2 linked regions of the Butyrivibrio fibrisolvens genome follow. The protein of the gene in region 2 binds, or shares a complex with, the protein of the main gene of each other region. Links are inferred from orthologs where the notes say so. Each region holds a gene or a part of one and is shown on either strand. Other genes may lie near its edges.

The links.
Region 1: the proteins of dnaG (region 2) and dnaB are in contact, whole or in part, in a crystal structure (PDB 2R6A), measured with the Geobacillus stearothermophilus proteins. The link is inferred for Butyrivibrio fibrisolvens from one-to-one orthologs. Residues at the interface, in WP_049624496.1 of Geobacillus stearothermophilus: Lys456, Leu457, Leu458, Pro459, Ala460, Asn463, Ala464, Leu467, Leu535, Leu536, Ile537, Ala538, Gln544, Glu545, Asp548, Tyr549, His552; in WP_033016901.1 of Geobacillus stearothermophilus: Ser13, Glu15, Ala16, Gln18, Glu91, Leu92, Asp94, Ala95, Val96, Pro97, Thr98, Ala99, Ala100, Asn101, Tyr104, Tyr105, Ile108.

What each region holds. Positions count from the first base shown.
Region 1 is NZ_CP065800.1:1,152,037-1,155,236, reverse strand. Bases 128-2,994 are described here. They hold dnaB (replicative DNA helicase), read right to left. Parts: upstream 2,300-2,994; coding sequence 956-2,299; downstream 128-955. Other genes in these bases: I7804_RS04725 (DHH family phosphoesterase), read right to left, coding at 2,781-2,994; rplI (50S ribosomal protein L9), read right to left, coding at 2,338-2,784; I7804_RS04740 (DUF362 domain-containing protein), read left to right, coding at 481-651. Also shown: nifJ (pyruvate:ferredoxin (flavodoxin) oxidoreductase), read right to left, coding at 1-40; more of I7804_RS04725, read right to left, coding at 2,995-3,200. UniProt on the Escherichia coli protein: The main replicative DNA helicase, it participates in initiation and elongation during chromosome replication. Travels ahead of the DNA replisome, separating dsDNA into templates for DNA synthesis.
Region 2 is NZ_CP065800.1:1,786,532-1,789,850, reverse strand. Bases 1-2,986 are described here. They hold dnaG (DNA primase), read right to left. Parts: upstream 2,399-2,986; coding sequence 602-2,398; downstream 1-601. Other genes in these bases: I7804_RS07275 (deoxyguanosinetriphosphate triphosphohydrolase), read right to left, coding at 2,501-2,986; rpoD (RNA polymerase sigma factor RpoD), read right to left, coding at 1-89. In the rest of the region: more of I7804_RS07275, read right to left, coding at 2,987-3,319. UniProt on the Escherichia coli protein: RNA polymerase that catalyzes the synthesis of short RNA molecules used as primers for DNA polymerase during DNA replication.

The sequences.
Region 1 (3,200 bases), 630 kb from region 2 along the record:
CAGCTTCATTGCCGTCCATGGTTTTCATGTTTCTTGCCATTATTATTCCTCCTACCTTATTTTTACAATACAGATCCGGTATGTTGATCTGTATCTACAGTTTCCGGAAATGAGAAAATTTTATAGTAAAAAATTCCACATTTCTATGCAAATTAACTGATACAACGATTTGTGCAAAAATCATTTTGCCTGAAATGAGCACAAAAATAGACGTTAATATCATATATTACTGCAAATATCATAGTAGCATTTGACCCAGCCAATGTCAACGTGGGTGATTATTAACAATTCTTAAACTTTTACAATGTATCTATATGTGCAATATCTATAAGGATTATTTGCAGCATCATTAGCCAGTGCTAACAAACTTGCTAAATTCATAATTTTGATATACTATTATGATTGCAACAAAGTAAATAATGAGAAGGCAAACTCATTAGTAATTATTACTTATTCATTCGTAAGGAAGGAGATTTTACTATGGCATACGTTATTAGTGATTCTTGCATCAGCTGCGGTTCATGTGCTGCTCAGTGCCCTGTTTCAGCTATTTCTCAGGGAGCTTCTCAGTACGAGATCGATCCTAACACATGTATCGACTGCGGTTCTTGCGCAGCTCAGTGCCCTGTTTCAGCTATTTCTCAGGGATAATTCAATTTAATTTTATCTTTGATAAAATCCGGATTGAATTATGATCAAAACTGATCGATAATAATTTGAACTAAACAGGTAAGCATTTTGCTTACCTGTTTTTTTATCGGTCTTTTTTACAAAATCGAAACATTATTTTCAGATAAAAAAGCGGATTGTAAACTCACTACAATCCGCTAAAAAACTGATGTATGTTAACATATTGTTTTAATCCATCAATTCTTTATTCTTTTATATCTTTGTCTGAATCCTTACGGGTAATAATCGTTCTCTTTTATTAAGACTTATAAATCTTATCTGCCTTTTAATGCCTCTCCAGATTTGCAAACTTTGTAAACTGAGGCATCCAGAGAAGTTCAACCGTTCCGATAGGGCCATTTCTCTGTTTAGCTATGATGATCTCTGCGATACCTTTTTTCTCAGTATCATGATTATAGTAATCATCACGATAGATGAACATAACCATATCCGCATCCTGCTCGATAGCTCCGGATTCTCGAAGGTCAGATAGCATGGGTCTGTGATCAGGTCTCTGCTCTACAGCTCGTGACAGCTGTGACAGTGCAACAACAGGAACATTGATCTCTCTGGCAAGAGCTTTAAGTGATCTTGATATATCTGAAATCTCCTGCTGTCTTGATTCCGATCCTCTTGTTCCACCTCCTGACATAAGCTGTAAGTAGTCAATGAATATAATTCCAAGATTATGCTCCATCTTGTACTTACGACACTTGGATCTCATCTCCTGTACAGATATACCAGGAGTATCATCTATTATGAGGTTAGAACCGCCTATAAGATCAGCACTGTCAATCAGAGCTTCCCAGTCACCGTCAGACATCTTACCTGTTCTTAGATTCTGAGCTTCGACATGGGATTCCATGGCAAAAAGTCTGTTTACAAGCTGTTCTTTACTCATTTCCAGCGAGAATATAGCTGCAGTAACATTATTTCTAAAAGCCATATATTCTGCAATATTAAGTGCAAAAGCTGTCTTACCCATTGAAGGCCTTGCCGCTATAAGGATAAGATCCGATGGTTGAAATCCCGAAGTATCATAGTCAAGATCTGTAAATCCTGTTGCGATACCTGTAACTGTTCCAGTATTACGGCTTGCAGTTGCTATCTTATTAAGGGCATTGACAACAATCTGCCTGATCGGAACGAACTCTCCGCTGTCCCTTCTTTGCGTTACATTAAAAACGTCTTTCTCGACATTATTCAGAATAGTTTCCAGATTATCAGTTCCTGCGTAGCAGTTACTTGATGTCTCTTCGCATACTTTGATAAGTTTTCGAAGTGTAGACTTCTCTGCAACTATCTGTGCATAATACTTGACGTTGGCCGAAGTCGGAACCGCTGCTACAAGATTGACAATATACTCAGTTGAAGCGTACTCCGGCGGAACATTCTTGTCTTTGAGCCTTTCCTGAAGTGTTACCTGGTCAACAGGTCTTCCCTCTTTATTAAGTTCTACACATGCATCAAAAAAGGTTCCAAGCTGGCGATCATAGAAATCTTCACCCGTTATGTACTCGGTTGCAACTTCTATCGCCTCCCTGTCCATAAGCATAGCGCCTACAACAGACTGCTCTGCCTCACGACTTTGCGGAGGAACCCTTTTGACCATAAACTGTTCGTCTGCCATAATTATCCTTTGATCCGAGAATTAGTTTTGTCGTAAACTTAAGCTTCTGTTACAGATACTCTGATCTTAGCTGTTACCTGTGGATGAAGCTTTACAGGGATCTCATAAGTTCCACATGCCTTGATAGGTTCTGAGAGAACAAGTTTCTTTTTGTCTATATCAAAACCAAACTGAGTTTTTGCTGCCTGAGCGATTTCCTTAGTAGAAACTGATCCGAATACTTTACCACCTTCTCCTGTTTTGATAGTAACCTTGATCAGTTCCTTCTCGATTTTTTCTCCAAATGCCTTAGCATCTTCAAGCTTCTCCTCTGCTACCTTGGCATCATGTTTCTGCTCAGCCTTAAGTCTTGCAAGATTTGCATTGGTTGCTTCTACTCCAAGCTTTTGCTTAAAGAGCATATTATTAGCATATCCGTCACTTACTTTTACAATATCTCCCTTTTTTCCAAGAGATTTAACATCTTCCAAAAGAATTACTTTCATTTAAGTTCACCTTCCTCAATCATTGTATCTATTGTTTTCTTGATAATTCCTATAGCTTCTGTAACTGTCATGCCTTCCATCTGGCATCCGGCCATAGTCATATGACCACCACCGCCAAGTCTCTCCATGACAAGCTGAACGTTGACTTCATCAATCGATCTTGCACTTACATATACCATATTCTGATATTCGGTACATACAAAGCTAGCCCTGATTCCCTTTATATTAAGAAGTTCATTGGCTGCCTGAGCTCCGATGATAGTAGGACTTACGATATCTTCACTGTTACATATGGATATTGCATAGGCTCCTTTATAGATCTCAGCCTGGCTGACTGCATCTGCTTTGGTCTTGTATTCATTGGCGTCTTCTCTAAAGAGTTTTCTGACTCTGGTAACATCAGCACCGTTACGACG
Region 2 (3,319 bases):
TCATATTCAAGTACGTTCTTTTTCTTCTTGGCAAGAGCAAGAAGTTCTTTAAGCTTAACCTTGAATCTTTCCTGAGCATCTTCATCCATTTCGCCTGATGACTGATTATCTTTTTCTAATGTATCGGCTTTTGCTTTAGGAGTCTTGTCAGTTTTTGGTGCTTTGGGCGCTTTTGCAGCCTTGACAGGTTTAACTTCCTTTTCCTGTGCCTTTGCAGTCTTTACTTCTTTATCTTCTACTTTATCAGCAGTCTTATCTGCCGCTTTCTTTGTTGTAGCTTTAAGCTTTGTTGTCTTGCTGGTTGTTTTTGTTTCCTTGATTTCTTTTTCTTCCTTTGTTGCTTTTGTCTGACTCACTTTGCTTTTTACTTCCTTCTTCCCTGTTTTTGTTGTTTCTGCCTTTTCGCTCACTTTCTTTACAGACTTATCCTTAGCCTTGGGTGAAGCTTCTTTGGCACTTTGTGTCTTACCTTTGTCTGTCTTTGATACTGCCTTTGATTTTTCTGTCTTCTTGTCATCACTTAGCGTCTTCTTACTGGTACTCATTTTTTCCTCCCTTGGGGCAAATATGCACCTTCTAAAAAAACCGTATCGTGTGATCTTCAGTCAAGTCCAATGCGACTATGCGCCAGCTCTTCCAGCTTCTTTTTGCTGTCCACTATTGTTTTAAGCGCGTTTGCATCTCCCAGCTGTATCTCACTTTTTTTCTTTTCATAAGACATTCTGCGGATATCATAAATGATATCGTGCAAAGCTTTTTCTTTTTCCTCTCTGGTCTCAATTCGGACCAGATTGGTATTGAAGATTTCCGATACCCTCGACTGCTGCTCTTCATCATCAGGAAAAAGAGAGAGAATGGATGCAGCCAAAAATCTTCCTGCGTCAAGGCCTTCGTACATCTTCTCCGCGACTTTACGATAAAGTTCATCGGTAAAGTCATCCGGACTTATATATTTTTTGACTATTTTATAAATATCAGGTTCATCAGCAATCCATGTAAGCAGTAAGCGTTGAGGTCTAAGGATATTATCCTTGGGATCCCTCCTTCTTTGATTCTGATAAGCCTTAATATCCTTTCCTGACTGCTTCGAAGTTATGCCTTCAGAAGCTATCGAAACAACGAGATTTTTTAGATCTCCAATCGGAATTGCAAGTTTGGCTGCCGTCGCCTGAATATAGTTTTCTCTTTCGAGGCTTTCACTAAATTCGCACAAACGCCTTGCGACAGCTCTGTAATACGCAGTTTTGCCGGCAGGATCTGTCATATCATAGTCCCTTTGCATTATCCGTATCTCAAAGAAAAATGTGTTTTCCGCATTTCGAAGTCTTTTTTCAAAGGCTTCCTGTCCTTCGTTTTTGATAAATTCATCTGGATCTTTATAAGGCTCAAGGTTAAGAGCTTTTCCACGAAGTCCTGCTTCTTTGAGTATCTGTATTGCTCTAAGCTCGGCTTTAACTCCCGGGCCGTCACTATCATACGACAAGATAACTTCCTGTGTATACCTTTTTATAAGCTGGGCCTGTTCTGCTGTAAATGCAGTTCCAAGCGAAGCTACCGCCTGAGTAAATCCCGCCTGATGCATAGCTATTACATCCATATACCCTTCACATAATATGAAGTTACCGGCTTTTGAATTCTTGGCAAAAGACAAACCGTATAGATTTCTTCTTTTGTTAAAAATAGGCGTGTCATTGGTATTAACATATTTGGGTTTGGCATCTCCTAATACTCGTCCGCCAAATCCTATAACTCTGTTATTTATATCAAAAATAGGAAACATGACTCTGTTCCAGAACACATCATGCGTTCCTCTTTTTTCATCATGTGAGGCAAGCCCTGCAAGGATCATTATCTCATCAGAATAGCCTTTTTTCCTAAGATAATTAACAAGATTACCTGCTCCCACAGGAGAATAGCCAAGTCCAAACTTCTGCATGGTCTCGTTTGATAATTTCCTTTTCTGGAAATAATCAAGTCCTGTCTTACCGCCGGTTCCACGAAGCTCATAAAAATAATACTTGGCAGCCTCTTTATTGATATCATATAATAGCTGCCTTTGGGATCTTTCTTTTCTGGCTTCTTCAGTATCATCTGCTGCCGAAAGCGCAACTCCGGACCTGTCTGCCAGTTCCTTGACTGCTTCCGGAAATGTCAGACTGTTATAGCGCTGCAGGAAGCTAAAAACATCTCCTCCGACGCCACATCCAAAACAATGATACATCTGTTTGCTCTGGGAAACCGAAAAAGAAGGTGATTTCTCGTTATGAAAGGGGCATAGCCCCATATAATTCGATCCTTTTTTTTCAAGATGGACGTATTGTCCTATTACATCTACTATATCGTTACGTGAGCGGATTTCTTCAATCAACTCGGGTGTGAACTGCATTATTAACCTCATGCCGCGAGTGACTAATGGTTCGATATTGGTGGAGCTCGCGACACCAATTCGCGGATCCTATAGCAATTAGATTATTATATTACTATCGTCTCCCTATGTCCTCTAATAAACTGACCACGATTTAGGAATGAATAATTCTTCATAGCGCGCTATAGCAAAACGATCTGTCATAGAGCTGACATAATCGCAGGTGACTTTCTCAATAGGTTCACCTTTGTCCAAAAGATTCTTCAAATATCCCGGGAATCTGTCTTCGTGGTGTAAGTAATAATCATATAATGTTTTGACAAGATCAACCGCCTTGCCCTCTTCCCCTTTGGCAACAGGGTTGGTATATACTCTTGCAAACATGAACTTTCGCAGCTCCAGCATTGCATTGTAGACTTCGTCCGACATTCTGATGTCGTCCTTGTCAGTACTGTTCTCAACAATATCATGGATAAAGGTATCAAGCCATTCTCCGTTGGTCTTGCCTACAATCTTGCTGATCTGTTCCGGAACATCATCAGGGCTTAATATACCGCCTCTTATCGCATCATCCATATCATGATGAATATAAGCTATTTTGTCAGAAAGCCTTACAACTCTGCCTTCCAAAGTTGCAGGTGTAAGTTCCATCTCATGATTTATAATACCGTCTCTTACTTCCCAGGTAAGATTAAGTCCTTTACCTTCTTTTTCAAGCATTGTAACAAGCCTAAGGCTCTGTTCATTGTGCCTGAAACCGTATGGGCTAACAGCATTAAGAGCTCTTTCACCGGCATGACCAAAGGGCGTATGTCCAAGATCATGTCCCAGAGCTATTGCTTCACACAGATCTTCATTCAGTCTAAGTGCTCTTGCAAGTGTTCTGGCATTCTGAGCAACTTCAAGAGTATGTGTCATCCTGGTCCTGTAATGATCTCCATCAGGTGTCAGGAA